4 regions of the Acetobacterium sp. KB-1 genome follow, and region 4 is predicted to be linked to each of the others. Evidence: riboswitches for the same ligand, from Rfam matches in the RefSeq annotation. Region 4 holds a riboswitch; each other region holds the start of a gene.
The links. A riboswitch is a leader RNA that binds a small molecule or an ion and turns the genes downstream of it on or off. The one in region 4 is predicted to bind cobalamin.
Positions count from the first base shown of each region.

Region 1 (4,468 bases), 610 kb from region 4:
TAAGTTTATCCCAGTAATCAAAGATGAAGCGGTAGGTTAAAACAAATATTTCTAAAAAAGTATTGCTGATATGGGCTTTTTTCATGACTCCGGCGATCTGCATCACCGGGGTTGTGTAAATTAAAAAAAGCATACAGGAAACTCCTGCCATCGCTCGACAGAAAACCAGGCTGGCCAGCACCAGATTGGTGGCAGTGATACCGATGGTAAACTGAAAAAAGTTAAATGCAAATAAATAATCACCACTACCACGACTTCCGCTGGCGATGGTAAACAATAACGCCAGGGCTCCGGGGATAATAAAGAGGGAGTCAAAAATCAGGGTATGCAGATAAATCCGCACCGGAATTTTTGCCCACAATAGGGTACACCCCACCATAACACCAAAAACCCCTGCCATATACAGGGGTTCATTGATGAAGAAAACCGAAAGGAGCATGACTAACGAAACCACTACCTTCACAGTAGGATTGGCATTGTTTAGTTTATTGGTATGGGCAAAACGATCAATCATGGTTGTCTCCTTCTAAGATGCAGTTAATATTTATATAAGTCGCCGGACTTCAGGTTGGTGACAAACTCCCGTACCGACCAATTGTTAATCTGATGTATACTGCAAGCTCGGACAGGCTCCCGCCGTGTCCGCCTTGATGCACAGGGTCTGACCCCTAGGTCACAACATGATGTAACAAGTGTCGGTACTGCTTTATCTTACTATTTACACTGATTTATCGGCTTTTTCATTTTTTTTCGACTTTTTATAAAGGTAGAAAAAGCAGATTCCCAGACCGCCGACACCTAAAATCTGTTGGAAGAGGAATAGGTTTTCTTCCATCTCGCCGGGATCAAACAAGCTTTCAAACCAGGGCACATAATTTTCATCGATTGCGGTGATGGCTGTTCCAGCAGCATCATCTGCGCCTGAAAACTCAGCGTCCGGCAAAGCAATCTGAGGGATAATAATCAGTGCGCCAATTAATAAAATCAGAACAACCTTAGTTATCGGTGAGAGTTTCATTTGAAATAATCCCCTTTTCTTTATATTGGTAAATGGCGTTAACCACCAGTACGGTTAAAATGCCTTCGATAATTGCCAGTGGTATCTGGGTAATCGCAAAAATACTTAAGAACTTAACAACGGAAGCTACAATCCCCCCGACCGGGTCCGGAAAGGCTAGTCCCAACTGGATGGAGGTGGTTACATAGGTTGCCAGATCGGCAATAAAGGCGGCTAAAAAAACGGTTAAGGCTTTGGGAACATTGATTTTTGACAGCCCTTTGTAAATCCCGTAAGCCACAAAAGATCCGACAATTGCCATCGAAAAGGCGTTGGCACCCAAAGTTGTCAGCCCGCCATGAGCCAGCAGCAGCGCCTGAAACAAAAGCGCAATGGTACCAACTACTACAGTGGCAAAGGGTCCCAAGAGGATCGCGCCCAAGCCGATCCCTGTCATATGAGAAGAACTCCCCGTTACCGAAGGCAGTTTAAACGCTGATAAGGCAAAGGTAAAAGCCGTTGCTATGGCTAAAAGAACTTTTTGCTCAGGTTTGTCTTTGAATATCTTCCCAACCTGATAGAGTCCGAAGGCGATAAACGGCAGGGCTAGCACCCACCAGAAAACAGCCCAACCAATGGGTAAAAAGCCTTCCATAATATGCATAGCGTTTACAGGCTGGGCAGCCAAAACAACCATTAAAAACGCGATTCCCACAACGGTCATGGTTTTTTTCATTTTCTCCATGCTAACCTCCATTTTATGATAATTTACCGAAAAAAAACCTTTTCCCCACAATACTATGGGAAAAAAGGTTTTATCATTACACATATCCATCAATTCTATGATTCACACCAAGAACCAACTTTTGTTAATGTTACTAACTTCCCTTTTCCCTGGAAGGACACTTTAGTACATCATATTAGTAGGTTTCCTGACTTATAGCTTTTATTCTCCTCGCCTTCCCAGACAAAACGTGCCCAGTGGCCAATTTAAGGAGACATAACTAATTACAGTGACCGGATCGTTCTGGATTCTAACCAGATTCCCTCAATGAAATTTTTCATCCTAAATGATTTTTTACATTTTTATTTAATTGTGGTTATATTATAACATGGATACGATAAATGTACAGTTTTTTTTAAGTGAATTAAGGCTAAAAGCAGTTTTACATGTAGCTTTGATGCCTCCCTCTATTTTTTTACAAACCTTCAATAAGGCCCATTAACTGCCCCTATTACGATAGGCAACACTGATCTTTTAATTAAATGAACTGGGAGGGATTCTTATTAACCAATCGTTGTAACTATTAATGAATCATCTTATAATAGGATCTGGCCGTGAGTAGATAAACCCCAGTATACACTAAAGCATAAACAACAACCCCCACAAGCGTGCATAAAAGAATTAGGGGTATATTGGTCAGCCGGAAGGCGGCTAACATTTTAGTAATAACCGGAAAGGCAAAAGCCACGTGGATGATGGCTCCGGCCAGGGGCAGAAAAAATACCATTAAGATCTGCTTGCCAATAGTTTTTTTAACCTCGGTTTTATCCATCCCCACCTTCTGCATAATGACAAACCGTTCGCTGTCTTCATAACCTTCAGAAATCTGTTTAAAATAGATAATTAACACCGTGGCCATCATAAAGAGGGAGCCCAGAAATACACCCAGGAATAAAAAACCACCAAATATTCCATAAAGTTCTGCCAGTGATTCATAAATATTTCTTATCTCAATATCCGGATTGAGCTGACTAACCGAAGCCCTCACCTGTTTTGAAAAATGGTTAATATTATCTTCACTGCCACTGAGATTAAACATCATGGCGTGATGAATCGCTGGTGACTCACTGTCAGCATTGTCTTTATTGGCATTCATGGCCGTGTAAATAGTCGACATCATCTGTTCGTCATTGACAATGATATAATAGCTATTTCCGGTAATCAATTTCTTTTTGAAGTCCATCGGCACTGATTCGAGCTGTTCAACCACCAAAAACAGATTTTCGCCAAAAACCACGGTTTGTTCCTGGTAATTCTCACCGGCTGAAAAAATCATTACTTCATTTTCTGCCAGGGTTTTGTTTTGATTCGTCATCCGGTTGTAATCTTCTAGCGGTACCGTGGTAATCTTACTGATCGTATTATAATACGTTAGATCCAAGTTCTCATCCGTTACCATATCCGGCAGAAAATGGCTGCCCTCCTTAAAGGCCGTAAAGGTACTCATATCAAAAGACAGTTCATTTGTTGTTTCCACCTTGGCACTGGTCTTTTCGGCTACAACAATTTTTTCAATCTCCGAAAAATCGGTGGTTTCAGCCGCACCAATAAAGCTCACATCCATGGGATAGTAATCCCGCCGCATACTTTCCTGACCGATGTATAAGGATACCGTCGTGGAGATCGTGACCAATACCATGGTGCTGAGAATACAAATATTAGCCAGACCGACAGCATTTTGTTTCATTCGATAAATCATCCCGGAAACTGAAATAAAATTTCGGGACTGGTAATAGAACTTTTTATTCTTCTTCAAGCATTTTAGCAGTGTGACGCTCCCCGCTGTAAACAAAGCATAGGTTCCGATGATGACAAAAATAACGGCCACAAAGAAAAGCAGTATCGCTTCAATGGGATCTTGCACTGATAAAGCAATCGCATAGCCAATTCCCAGCGAAATCACGCCGATGAGCGTCATCAGCCATGAAGATTTTGGTTCTTTTTCACCATGCTCCCCACCTCTTAATAAATCAATGGGGTTGGTAAGCTTTACCTGCAAAAAATTAGTTAATAGGGTCAAGCCAAAAATAGCCAGAAATACAACCGTCGTATATAACAAACCCATCTGATCAATCTTAAAAGCAAGTGGACTTTTAATATGAGCAAGGTTAAGAAGGATTAGAAACATCAGTTTCCCAATCAGGACCCCACCAAGGAGCCCTAAACTCAAACTGATTACCGTCACAAATAGCGTTTCATAGAATAACACTCTGGCAATATGCTTCTTTTCCATTCCCAGAATACTGTATAATCCCAGTTCTTTTTTTCGTCGTTTAATCAAAAAACTGTTGGTATAGAAGAGAAAGATCACCGCAAAAATGCCAATAACAATAATCCCGAGGAATAATAATATTTTCAAGCTTTCCGAACCTTGCATTGCGTCTAATCCCTTATTGCTTTGGATTGAAACGATGGTATAAAAAGCCATAATCGATCCGATACAAGTCAGTATATAAGGGATGTAGGTGTTCCCGTTTTTCTTTAAATTGACCAGCGCCAACTTGGGATAAAAAAACTTATTCAAGGTTCTCACCTCCGGTTGCCAGTATCGACAAGGTAAAGGATATTTTCTGATACATGTCGTCGTTACTCATCGAACCCCGATAGATCTGATTGTATATTTCGCCATCTTTGATAAATAACACCCGGTTGGCATGACTGGCTGCTGCCACTGAGTGAGTAACCAT
Region 1 is NZ_CP030040.1:2,048,144-2,052,611, forward strand. It holds gene cbiQ (cobalt ECF transporter T component CbiQ) at 1-514, opposite strand, end outside; gene DOZ58_RS09570 (energy-coupling factor ABC transporter substrate-binding protein) at 719-1,018, opposite strand; gene DOZ58_RS09575 (energy-coupling factor ABC transporter permease) at 996-1,733, opposite strand; cobalamin riboswitch at 1,902-2,083, opposite strand; gene DOZ58_RS09580 (FtsX-like permease family protein) at 2,305-4,305, opposite strand; gene DOZ58_RS09585 (ABC transporter ATP-binding protein) at 4,298-4,468, opposite strand, start outside.
Region 1: another riboswitch for cobalamin. It lies ahead of DOZ58_RS09575 (energy-coupling factor ABC transporter permease); the one in region 4 lies ahead of nikB (nickel ABC transporter permease).

Region 2 (4,468 bases), 390 kb from region 4:
CCACCGCCGACCTGAAAATAACCTTTCCCATCCTTGCAGACAATCGTCCGAATGACAATATTAAGATCGAGATCCCCGTTGAAACCAATATAGCCGATCGAACCGGTATAAATGTTTCGCTGGGTGGGCTCCAGTTCATCAATAATCTCCATCGCCCGGATCTTCGGTGCCCCGGTAATCGAACCGCCGGGGAAAGTGGCTTTGACACAATCGATGGCATCGAGGTTGTCCTTTAATTCGGCCGTAACGGTTGAGACCAGGTGAAAAACGGTCTGATAAGTTTCTAACTTAAACAATTCCGGAACCTTAACGGTGCCGGTTTTAGCAATTTTTCCCAGATCATTGCGCTCCAGATCGACAATCATTAGCAGTTCGGCTTTATCCTTTTCGCTGTTAACCAGAGTCTCCCGATTAGCGGCATCTTCCGCAGCGGTTTTGCCCCGGGGCATCGTCCCTTTAATCGGTCGGGTTTCAATGTTTCGACCCTGAACCAGAATAAAACGCTCCGGGGAACTGGAAACAATCTGTCCTTCTCCAAAATCAATGTAACTGGCAAAGGGAGCCGGGTTAATTTTTCTGAGTTCGCTGTATAATTCCAGTGGGCTAAGCTGTAAATCAGCGTTAAAGCGCTGAGTCAGATTTGTCTGGTAAATATCTCCCGCTAAAATGTATTCGTGAACTGCATCCAGTGCCTTCATATACTCCGGCTTGGTGAAATTACCCCGAAATTCAACATTCTCATTAATTTTAAAGTCTGTACGAATGGCAATTTTGGGATCGCCGACAAATTTTGCGGCTAACCGGCTGATGATATCCGCTTCATTTTCTTCGATTCCCAGGGCGGCCACATAGGTCTTACCTTCTTTATGATCAATAATCACAATGCCATCATAAAAACCCATATAACAATCGGGGATCCCCACATCATCCACGGCACTGCGGGGAAATACTTCCAGATGATGACAGAGATCATAGCCAAAATAACCCACTGCCCCACCTAAAAAAGGAAACGGGGATGGATAATCCATTTTATACTTTTTTAAGAGCTTTTGCAGTTCATCAAAAGGATCTCCCGTAAGCGTTTTCGTCGCTGTTTTGGTTTTAACGGTAATGGCGTCCGCTTTGCTTTTAAAGACCAGAAACGGGTTCCCACCGATAAATGAATAGCGTCCCAGACTGTCCGGGTCTCTGCCGCTGTCTAAAAAGAAACTATAGGGCTCATCTTTGAATAGAAGATAGCACTCAAAACTGCTTAAGTCGGTTTTTATTTCTTGTATTAACATCGCACACCATTTTCTTTTGTCGATTGATAAAAGTTATCCAATAATTCCATCCCCATTTCGGTAAGAATCGCTTCAGGATGAAACTGAACCCCTTCGATGTGGTAGTCTTTATGTCGCATACCCATGATCTCATTTTGATCAGTTCGGGCGGTGATCTCAAAAAAATCCGGTATTTCCTGATTTTCAACCACCAAAGAATGGTAGCGCGTCACCTTCAGGGGATTATTAAGACCATCAAACACGCCGGCATTGTCATGGGAGATGGCATGGACTTTGCCATGAACCGGTTCCAGAGCTTTTTTAATCTTACAGCCAAAGGCCTGACCGATGATCTGGTGGCCCAGACAAATACCCAGGATCGGGATTTCACCCTTAAAACGGTGCACCACATCCAGACAGATTCCGGATTCGTTGGGGGTGCATGGCCCCGGTGATAAGACAATCATCGACGGTGCCATCGCGGCAATCTCGTCCAGGGTAATCTTATCGTTTCTCTTTACAATCACCGTTGCATTCAGTTTTTCCAGATACTGAACCAAATTATAGGTGAAAGAATCATAGTTGTCGATCATTAGAATCAATTTTTATACCTCTTAGTATTAGTCATTTTGTAAAGCATTGTACCATACTCCAAGGATTCAATACAATGAATTATAGCAGCAATATTTGGCCGCGATTTTTTTATCGCCGCTTTTTTTTCGCGGTTGATTTAAGCTAGAATTTACCCTCGACGCGATCATCTTTTAACGATTACTTTACTTTTTCTTTCCCTTAATTATTTACAATTTCAATTTGACAAATTGATCTCTGATGTGCTATTATTTGCTCAAGTAAATAAAGCTTTTTTGGTGCCTTGAAAAAGGAGAATAGGGAAACAGGTTAAAATCCTGTAGGGACCCACCACTGTAAAGTCGAGCACAAGTCATGACCACCTCACGGGAAGGGACAAACTGCGATGAAGCTGACTCAGGAGACCTGCCAGAAATGATTCCATTTGGACGACGGTAAAGTTCACATCTAAATTAGATGTGAACTTTTTTATTTAATTAAATCGACCTATCCAAATTTTCTTTTCATCGCCATAGAAATGCTTTATAATAAAATTAAGGAGTATCACATGAAAATCAACACGCGACAACTCGTTTTTATGGCGCTTTTAATTGCCCTCTCTTTTGTAGGAGCCCAGTTAAAAGTTTTTGGCACGATTGCCTTCGATTCACTGCCGGCCTTTTTGGGCACCCTGTTGATGGGACCTCTGGCTGGCGCAATTATTGCTATTATCGGTCATCTTTTAACCGCGCTTACCTCAGGATTCCCAATGACCCTACCCGTTCACCTTGCTATTGGTCTGGGGATGGGGCTGATCATGGTGGCCACCTGGTATACTTATGTTTTTGTTAAAAAGGCCGCAAATGAAATCGTCGCCCTGATCGTCAACGTTATCGTTGCCGCTATCTGCAACGGCCCGATCCTACTTTTACTCTGTTCGCCGCTTTTAATCCCCATGTTAACCTGGCCCGGAGTAATTGCAATGATGTTTCCCCTGGCTCTGGTGGGTGGAATCAATGCCCTGATTGCGGCCCTTGTCTTTAAAGCATTACCCCTATCGGTTAAAAATCAGGTATCTTCGGCAACTTCGGCTCAGGCATAAACTTAAGCTCCGCTAGAACCTGATTCTTAAATGACGAAGTAACTCACAAAATACATGGCACTTACGTTATTATAAAAACCCCCGAATGGAGGACCGTATGAAAACTTATCAATATCGTGACCTATCCGTCATTGAGCTTCCTGATTCCCTCCTGGTCACTGCCTGCGACAGTAGCGGTGGCGTCGGGGAAAAGCCCGGGGATGAACTGTGTGTTGCCACCAAGTACATTTCTGTTTTTGCTGCCCGGGTATGTCTTTTTGAACTGCTGGCCTGTGGCGCCCAGATCATCGGTCTTTCCAACACCATCGTCGGAGAAATGCACCCCACCGGCGAAGCTCTGATTAAAGGTATTCGGGAAGAATTGGAACGAGCCGGTATCGGAGATCTGCCCATTAATGGTTCGACCGAAGAAAATTTCAAAACCAGCATGACCGGTTTTGGCATTTTTGTACTCGGAATGGCCAATCGGTTGCGAATCACTCCCTCAGTATCTGCAGATGTGGTGATCTGCATCGGTAAACCCAAATATGTCAGTGCCCTTATTCTCGATGGCGATCCGGAAATCGCCAATTATCAGGATCTCAAGACCTTAGTTAAGAACCCTGCCGTAAATGAGATCGTTCCCTGCGGTTCCAAAGGGATTTTATACGAAGCCAACACGCTTGCCAATATTTACCAGCTCCAATTTGAACAATTACCTAATGATCTGAATGTAGTGGATTCTTCCGGCCCGGCAACCACCGTAATTGCCAGCATCAAGCCCTCAGCCCTATCCGGACTGGCTGCCATCTTTAAGGATAAGCTGACCATTATTGGTTATTTCAGATAACAAAATATTTGCAAATAAAAAAAGACCACCTGGTATTAAGGGTGGTCTCTTTTTTAAGGGGAGGGGTAATTATATTTTAGTTAATCTAGACGTCACAAAAATCCAGAATAAACGTAAAATCTAGGGTTTGAATATCATATACAACAGGTTTGACACTTTAAATTTTTTATAACCGCTGTCCGGTTTTTCTTCGACCGTGACCAACTCTTTTTCCGCCTCTGTTTGGCTTTCATCCGGGTTTTTATCACATTCCGGCAATTTAATAAAGCGATTGATTAAAAACGCCACAACGATACCAAATACCGTTTCCAGAAGTCTTAAAAGGGCCAGCATATAGGTACCCGTATCCTGAGGATAGGTGGTCATTAAAATGAGAAAAACCACACAGGTAATAACGATAGCACCCGACTTGTTAATTGTATTACACAGATAAATCAGTCCCATAATTCCTAACGGAATGATGAAAACATAGGCGTATTGATATGGGATTAAACGAGCAATAAAAATACCCAACATTCCCGCTACACCTCCAAAGAGGGTTCCCAATATCCGATTCCAGCCCGTTTCAATCGAATTTTCAATGCTCGGTCCCATCGTAATCACGGCCGCAATTGCAGCAACGAGCGGATTGAACTCCGGTCCCATAATTGCAAATACTACCACACAGATAAAGACTGCTAACACCGTTTTTATGTTTCTCATACC
Region 2 is NZ_CP030040.1:3,044,483-3,048,950, reverse strand. It holds gene pabB (aminodeoxychorismate synthase component I) at 1-1,283, opposite strand, end outside; gene DOZ58_RS14085 (aminodeoxychorismate/anthranilate synthase component II) at 1,277-1,864, opposite strand; cobalamin riboswitch at 2,113-2,281, shown strand; gene DOZ58_RS14080 (ECF transporter S component) at 2,401-2,934, shown strand; gene DOZ58_RS14075 (alpha-ribazole-5-phosphate synthase) at 3,032-3,763, shown strand; gene DOZ58_RS14070 (aromatic acid exporter family protein) at 3,884-4,468, opposite strand, start outside.
Region 2: another riboswitch for cobalamin. It lies ahead of DOZ58_RS14080 (ECF transporter S component); the one in region 4 lies ahead of nikB (nickel ABC transporter permease).

Region 3 (4,468 bases), 1.8 Mb from region 4:
GGGCGGCATGCACCATTAGCATTTCAAAACCAGCGGTTTTAACCAGGCGGGCACCATTGGCAAAAGCTTCCACTAATTCCATGATCATTCCTTCATCCCATGGGCGTACGACAGTACCATCTGCGGCTACTTCATAAAGCGGTCCATAAGGGATATTGGTGGGATGGGGATTTTCCAGATTGGGCAGACCGGCAAACATTCCGGCATGGCACAGTTCAATGCTGGGGATTGAACCATGGCGTCGGATGGTTCGGGCACAATGGGTCAGGGATGGCATAATCAGAGGATTATCCAGCGCCAGTTCCTTGGTATGACCACGACCGGTGTCCAGCACATTGGCAACACCAACGGTAACATTGGCAGCGCCGCCTTTGGCCCGCAGCTCAAAAAAGGCAATGTTTTCCTGAGTTAAGGTAAGTTCCGGGGACAGTTCCTGCAACGAGATCGGTGCCGAAAAAATCCGGTTTTTGTAGGTGATGTTTCCAATTTTGATGGGGGAAAAAAGATTGGGGTACTTCAGGTTCATAAGTAATTCTCCTCTTAATTGTAATGTGGATAAATAATTACAAGTATTTTGTTAAATATTTATCATTGTAAACGAATTATATCATTCGGCGGATTTAGTGTGAAATTCAAAAAAGACCATGATCTATTCCAAAATAGAATAGTCCTTCTTGTATTCTTTAGCTTAAGACGAATAATATAAGATTAAATATAAATGAAGGTTTCTTGCCGGAAATTTATTAATCAGGTAGAATAAAGAGAGAAAGTTTCCAGATGTTTCAGGCGATCGCGTTAACCGCGGCGATTGCTGATGAGAGGACCTACAAGCTCATCAGCAGCTTAATCTGGAAAAGGAAAGGAAAAATCGATGCGAATTGATTTATTGAAAGAGTTTATTGCGCTTTCCAGAAATCTTAATTTCAGCAAAACGGCAGAGGAAATGTTTATTACCCAATCAGTATTGAGTAAGCACATTGCCGCCCTGGAAGAAGAAGTCGGAGCGTCTTTATTTACCAGAAGCCACCACCATTTGGAACTGACCGTGATTGGCCGGATCTTATTGACCGAGGCCAATATTATTGTCAATCAGTATGATGAGAGCATGAAAAAAGTAAAAATGGCCGTCGCCGGGCTTGAAATGGAATTACGAATCGGTTATCTCCATGCCCACACCAGGGAAATTCTGGGACCATCGGCGCAATTATTTGAACAGGCCTGTCCCCACGTTAAACTGACTTTGCTTTCCTGCGATTATGGCGATCTACCGCAAAAATTAAAGACCAATGAGGTCGATGTTATTATCACCCTCGATTTCGACCAGGAGCTGCTCAGTTCCTGGTGCGATACTTATAAATTATATCCCGATGTGCTGCGGGTGGCAGTCAGCAAAAACCATCCGCTGGCCAGAAAGAAAAGTGTGGCCATTGATGAACTCTTTTCACAGCGGATTCTGCTGCCGGCCAATGACAAATTCAATGGCTATGCAACCTATATGAATAAGGTTTTCAACGCCGAAAAAATACCCCCGAATAAGATGCTCCGTTATGAGTGTATCAGCTCATCCTTATTGATGGCCGAAGCCGGGGATGGAGTGGCGATTATTCCCGGAAAGCTCAAGTTCTATGCCAATGACCGGATCCGCTGCATTCCTCTCAAAGGGGATCAGTACCGATTTGATGTGATCGCAGCCTGCCGGAAAGAAGATAAGAGCCCGGCGATCCGCAAGTTTATTCAGGCCTTGACAGAAAGTCAGCAAATGAAGGAGGGGTAAGCATGGCTCTTAATCAGAAACAAATTTTGTAAAAAATTGAGAAAAACGATCTAAGACAGGTTGCTGTTTTGAATCGTTTTTCTCAGGAAGGGTTATTTTCGGATATTATTGATACTAATCTTTGTTCAGCTACAATGAAATTGTAACACCCTTGGGTCACTTTCTAGTTGACGTTATATTAGAAAATCATCTGAACGAAATATTTAAAAAATTTAGAAAGCTATAAATATAGTAGTTTATACTTTTTAGCGTAATAATACAATTTAGCGTAAATGGCATTACGCTAAATTGTATTATTTTTTGCGTGCTTAGACAAATAAAAACTCAAATATTAATACAATTAAGGCCGCCTTGTGATGAGGTGGCTTTTGTATTTTTTGAAAGAAAGTTAAAATTAAAAAATAATGTTATTGACATATGTTGATAATACTTTACAATTATGTTATTATAAGAGTAATTAAATAATTGTAATAGGATAATCGTTTCTGAACGATTAATAAAAGGGGAAGTTAGGTGAAAATCCTACACGGTCTTGCCGCTGTAAAAGTTTAGTTTTTTCAATAAACCACTGGGAAACTGGGAAGGTGAAAAAATGGGAATGCTTGAGTCAGAATATCTGCCTATTATTGTATCACAAGTACTCTACAAGTAATGGAGATGATTTTATTGTATAACATATAAACTCTTAGTTTTTAGTAGAAACTAAGAGTTTTTTTGATAAATATCTATAAAGGTTGTTAATCGTTTAAAAATAAAGCTATTTTTGACATTAATAATAAATAAAAAAGCAGGAATGTGAATAATGGCAGGAAATATTTTATGAAAAGTAAATGGATTAATTTGATTCTTATAATTGGACTGATTGGACTTGGGCTATTTGCAATAAATGTTGGTAAAGTGAATCTAACGGAAATAGATTCTGAGATTGGGAAAACGATTTTTTATAAAATTCGTTTTCCCAGAGTGTTGGCGGCGATATTTGTGGGAAGCGCATTAGGGTCAAGTGGTGTAATTTTACAAGGCTTACTCCAAAATCCTTTAGCAGATTCCTATACCTTAGGAATTTCATCAGGAGCCGCCTTTGGAGCATGTTTGGCAATTTACGTTAATATTGCCTTTGGGGTGGCACTGCCAATTCAGATTTTGGCAATTGTCTTTAGTTATGTTGTAATTGCAATTGTGATGTGGTTATCACGAGTAAAAGGCACCTTGGATTCGGCTAATGTAATCTTAGCTGGAATTATTATTGGAAGCATTTTTTCAGCAGGAATTAGCTTATTAAAGAGTTTAGCAGATGAAGATGTTGTTGAAATGGTCTATTGGTTGATGGGAAATTTAGCATCAAAACCTATTGAAAAAGTATGTGTTGTTGCGGTTATTACTGCGATTGGATATTTTATAGCATCCCGGTATATGGAAGAATTAAATATTCTTACATTAGGAAGAGAAGAGGCCAAATCCGTTGGAATTGCTTATGATTTTGTATATCGTTTATTATTATTGACAGCTGTCACATTAACCGCATTTGCAGTATCATTGTGTGGCATTATTGGATTTGTTGGTTTGGTTGTACCACATTTATGTCGTATTTTTGTTGGCGCAGATAATCGTAAAGTATTGCCAATGAGTGCCCTTTTAGGGGCCTTGTTTTTATTATTAGCTGATACTATAACCCGAACTGTTTTGCAACATGAAATACCAGTTGGGGTATTAACGACCATGGTTGGAGGGCCGTTTTTTATTTATATTTTTATTATGAAAAAGAGGTAAGCAGGATGATAAATATGAAAAATATTTATGTGAGTTATGGTAAAAAGAAAATCCTAAATGATATCAGTATTGAGTTTCATCCTAATATTTTATATGGGATTATTGGACCAAACGGGGTTGGGAAATCGACGTTACTTAATGTTATTTCAAGAGATATTCCAATGAATTCTGGGGAAGTGCTACTCAAGGGAAAACAACTAGGTGATTATTCTCAAAAAGAAATGGCGAAAGAATTATCATATATGAGACAAAGTACAATTGTAAAGTTTCCGTATACTCTAAAAGAATTGGTGTCAATGGGCCGCTATGCTCATGATAGTATGAGTCGTGAAGATAATGACATAATTATTAATACACGGATTAAAGAAAATGATTTAAGTGAGTATTGCGATAAACCGTTAACACAATTAAGTGGTGGTGAAGTACAACGTGCGTTTTTTACCAAAGTATTAGCCCAAGAAAGTAATGCGATTTTAGTGGATGAAGGATTATCAAATGCTGATATTTTTTATAAGGTGAGATTTTTCAAACAATTGCGTTCGGAAGTTGAGAAAGGTAAATTAGTGATCATGGTTATTCATGATTTATCCTTAGCACGAAAATATTGTGATGAATTAATTATATTAAACCATGATGGAATTTATGATTGTGGTAAAAGTGAAGAGGTATTAACCAGTCAAACATTATACGATGTTTTTAAAGTCAAAGGTGATTTTTTTAATCATTCTTTGGTCTTAGAATAGTAAAAAAAGGGGAGAAGAAAATGAAACGATTTAAAGCAATAGTGGCATTATTTTGTGTGTTATTAACAGGACTAATGGGGTTGACAGGGTGTTCAACGACAGAAGCGGTTCAAACAACAGGGGATTCAGAAATAAGATTTATTGATGATAGTGGTGTAGAAATTTCTTTGAGTGAGCCAGC
Region 3 is NZ_CP030040.1:833,159-837,626, reverse strand. It holds gene DOZ58_RS03915 (FAD-dependent oxidoreductase) at 1-526, opposite strand, end outside; gene DOZ58_RS03910 (LysR family transcriptional regulator) at 872-1,774, shown strand; cobalamin riboswitch at 2,230-2,413, shown strand; gene DOZ58_RS03905 (iron ABC transporter permease) at 2,594-3,544, shown strand; gene DOZ58_RS03900 (ABC transporter ATP-binding protein) at 3,559-4,287, shown strand; gene DOZ58_RS03895 (ABC transporter substrate-binding protein) at 4,308-4,468, shown strand, end outside.
Region 3: another riboswitch for cobalamin. It lies ahead of DOZ58_RS03905 (iron ABC transporter permease); the one in region 4 lies ahead of nikB (nickel ABC transporter permease).

Region 4 (4,468 bases):
AGGTTAAATTCATTGCCACATCAACCTCTCCTGATTGAAGGGCCATCGCCATCGTATCCGTATCCGTTACAAATTTGACCTGAACCGTATCAATTTTTGGTGTGCCATCCCAATAATTTTTGTTCGCCGTTAAATCGATCGTCGTTTTTTCAACGAAATCTGCGACCACATAGGGACCGGTTCCAATCGGTGCCTTATCAAGATCTGCGGTTTTATCCAGATCAATAATCGACGTATAAGGATCACACAATTCATTAATCAGGGTAGGAAACGGACTGGCCGTTGTGATTGTTATAACATTGCCCGCCACAACATAAGCGGCTTCGCCAAATGCAGCGGCTCGTTTATTGGTACTGCCAACCCGTTTTAAGTTGTTTACAACCATCTCGGCGGTTAACGGGTCGCCGTTAGAAAAGGTGACCTTATCCTTAATGGTAATTTTCCAGGTATTGGTATCCACATTTTCATAAGACTCCGCCAACCACGGCTCTGGTACCAGCTCCATGTCCAATTTAAAGAGGGTCTCTGAAATAGCATAACGGACAGTAAACCAACCCTGCCAATCGACAGCCGGATCAAGCGAGCTCACCGCCTGTGTCTCACCCCAAACCAGATGTTTTTCTCCCGAGCTTCCGGTTTCACTGTTTCCACACCCTGCTAAAACAGCAACCATTAATATCAATGACAACAACATGATCAATACTTTTCTTTTCATATTCACTCCTTTTTATTTTTATTTAAAACCAGTAGCTGGTTTTAGATCGTTTGTTGTTTGGGTTCTAATAAATCCCGAACTGTATCACCGAGAAGATTAAAAATCATCACCGCTACCAACATAACTACCCCTGGGTAGAGAATAATCCAAGGGGCCGTCTGCATCAGACTACGGCCTTCATTGATCATTGAGCCCCACTCGGCCTGGGGAATCTGCACGCCGATTCCTAGAAAGGACAATCCGGCGATGCCCATCATCATTCCACCAATTTGCAGGGTTGCCGTAACAATTAAGGGTCCTGAAATATTCGGTAACATATGCCGCCACATGATCCGGGAATGACTGTTTCCGGAAATCCTGGCGGCTTGAATATAAACCTCAGACTTTACTACCATGACACTGCCCCGGGCTAATCGTGCATACTGGGTCCAGCCGGTCACCGCCAGGGCAATCATGGCATTGATCAGACCACCACCTAAAATACCCGCTACCGCAATGGCCAGAATCATATCCGGAAAAGCCAACAATATATCAACCACACCCATCAGTGCCCGGTCAACCTTTCCGCCATAATATCCGCAAACCACCCCATAGGCCGTTCCAAAGATAAAGGTCCCCATTACTAATGCCAGGGAAGCAAAGATGGAAACCTTGGCACCCATTAACACTCTTGAAAAAACACATCGGCCATAACTATCGGTACCAAAAGGATATTCTGACGAGGGCGGTTGCTTCGCCAATTTTAAATCGGTTAAATTTGGATCATGGGGACACAGCCAGGGTGCTACTAGACTTAAAACGATTAGAATCAGGACAACACCGAAAAGAAAATACAAACGCTTATGAACGGCATCCATTGGCAGTTTTATTTTTTTCATTTTAGGTTTCCCACCCTTCTTTAACCCGCGGATCTAAAAGATGATAGGATAAATCGGTTAATAAATTAACCACAACATAGATAATTGCCATCCACACCACAAAACCCTGAATCACCGGATAATCTCGGGCGCCGATGGCATCAACAACCATTTTCCCCAACCCCCGCCAGACAAAGATGGTTTCCACCACTGCTGCGCCGCCTAAAAGCGACCCGATCGATAGACCAATCAGGGTTACCACCGTGATCATCGAATTTCTTAATACATTTTTATACAAGATAACATTTTCCTGAATCCCCCGGGAGCGGGCTCCCATCACGTAATCTTTATTTAGTTCTTCCAGAACGGCAGCGCGAATCTGACGAATATATTTTGAGATCATCACCGTCGATAGTGCAATGGTGGGCAAAATCAAGCCTCGAATCGATCCTGTTGCTAACACTGGCAACCAGTTTAATTGCATGGCAAAAACATAAATCAGAACCAATGCCAGAAAAAAGTTGGGAATTGAGGTGCCCACAAAGGTAAAAAAACGAATGCTATAATCAACCCATTGATTTTGCCGGATAGCTGCTAAAATCCCCAGCGGAATGGCAATTAAAAGCGTTAAGAGCATCGAACTGACGGCCAGAATAATGGTTGAGGGCATTGCCGTTACTATTTTTTGACTAACTGGTACATTATCAATATAAGAGACCCCCATATCACCTGTTAAAAGATTTAAAAGCCAGCTCAGGTATTGTTCCAGAAAGGGTTTGTTTAATCCCATCTCTTCTCTTGTTTCATCAAGGATCTCCTGGCTGACTGCGGTTCCCTGAGCTGAGAGTTTCATTTCAGCGGGGTCACTAGGCGCAAGATACATTAATGCAAAGGTGATAAAACTAACACCAAGCAGTATTGGAATTAACTGCACTAACCGCTTCCTAATATATTTTCCCACGCATTCACCCCTTGATTTTTATTTTGTTAGTATATTCTAACTCCATACATCATGTCAATTGATTTTTCCTTGAGCCCATAAAAAAACTCACTATCCATAAAAGACAGTGAGTTTGTATTTTTCACAGCACAAAATCATCCTCTATCTTCCGTAGAGTATTAAGACAATAAACAGGCAGGTCTTCTGGCTCAAGTTTCAATACATCACATCCTGCCTATTTGTGGCATTTCTGGTGTGACTTTTCTCTTACAGCGGCGGGACCGCGTGGGATTTACACCCAACTTCCCTTTTCACCAGCTTATCATTTTTTAATGACAGCTGACACCTGGTTAATATTTAATTATTTTTGGGTAATATATATCAGAACAAAACAAATGTCAAGACTCTGTTTTAACTTACACCTCTGTTGTCATTCATAAACGCTAGGTAAATAACTAAATTTTTTGTAAAAAAAACCACGAAAATTAATAAACTTAACCTTCATGGCCTTTCTATTGATCTTAAATCAATATTTGTTATCCTCTAGTTTTTAGATCCAACCTAAATAAATTATACGTTAAATTATTATCAATTGTCAATTCTATTTTTTTAATATTTCAATCAACTGGTCAATGGTACTTTGTAAATTAATCCCGGTTAAAAAAGCGCGGCCATTAATCACCGGAATATCAATGTCCCCTTCCAGTTGACAGGTACAGACAATCGCATCGGGATGTAATTCTTGATACTTTTTAAAGGCATCTACCGCTTTGGCTTGAACAGTTTGACAGGCAATCCCATTTTCCAGCGCAATCTGTTCAATCTTTTTGGCAACTACAGTCGAGGTCGCCAGGGCAGTTCCACACGCAACTAAAACAAGTTTCATCGTTAATTCCCTCTTTCAATAATTAGAATTTTAGAATTTATCCCTTGATGATTTTTTTGAACTGTCCTAAATTTTCTTTCATATCGCCTTTAAATAAGCAGGATCCGGAAACAATGACATTGGCCCCAGCTTCCACTACTTCTTTTAGGGTGTTAAAATTAATTCCCCCATCAACCTGAAGATCAATATTTCGATTACCAATCATTTGGCGACAGGCGCTTATTTTTTCGGTGCTTTCTGGAATATAGCTTTGTCCGCCAAAACCGGGATAGACACACATAATCAGGATCATGCTAATGTGATCAAGATACGGCTTTATCACCTCCAGAGAAGTATCCGGAGAAACCACCAGTCCGGGTCTGACCCCTTTTTTTACAATGGCGTCAATACAGTCCTTAATCTCCCCATCCGACTCCACATGAACGGTAATGATATCCGCTCCGGCATCAGCAAACCGATCGATATATTTTAGCGGCTCGCTAATCATGAGGTGAACATCAAAGGGGATCTTTATGGTCTTTCGCAGGCTCGCCACCTGATCCGGACCGATGGTAATATTGGGCACAAAATGTCCATCCATAATATCCACATGGAGATAATCGGCGCCATTTTTTTCAACTTCTTTTAGATCCCGTTCCAGATTAGAAAAATCTGCACTGAGCATAGAGGGTGCTATTTTAATATTCATTGATATCTACTTTCCTTTTGAAATGCTGTAACCGGATTATAAAAAGGTCTTAATAAGATTGTAAATCATTTGCGGCTCTTTTGCATCTTTTATTTTTTGTAACATTTTTTCATTTTGAATAATGGTAATGATCGTCTGTAAGATCTTTAGTTGTTTTTCAGGATTATTAATGGCCAGTAAAAAAATTATCTGGACCGAAATACTTTCCTTGGGATTCCCCATGCCAGCAAAAACAATGGTGTTTTTTAACGTCACAATGGAAATACTTTCTTTTAATACATATTTCGCTTCAGTATGGGGCAACGCCACCCCTATTTTTGTGGGTAAACCGGTCGGAAAGGTTCTTTCTCTTTCCACTACCGCTTCAACAAAATCTTCAGTA
Region 4 is NZ_CP030040.1:2,653,279-2,657,746, forward strand. It holds gene DOZ58_RS12250 (ABC transporter substrate-binding protein) at 1-715, opposite strand, end outside; gene nikC (nickel transporter permease) at 757-1,593, opposite strand; gene nikB (nickel ABC transporter permease) at 1,595-2,533, opposite strand; cobalamin riboswitch at 2,689-2,877, opposite strand; gene DOZ58_RS12265 (PTS sugar transporter subunit IIB) at 3,114-3,398, opposite strand; gene rpe (ribulose-phosphate 3-epimerase) at 3,436-4,086, opposite strand; gene DOZ58_RS12275 (PTS sugar transporter subunit IIA) at 4,123-4,468, opposite strand, start outside.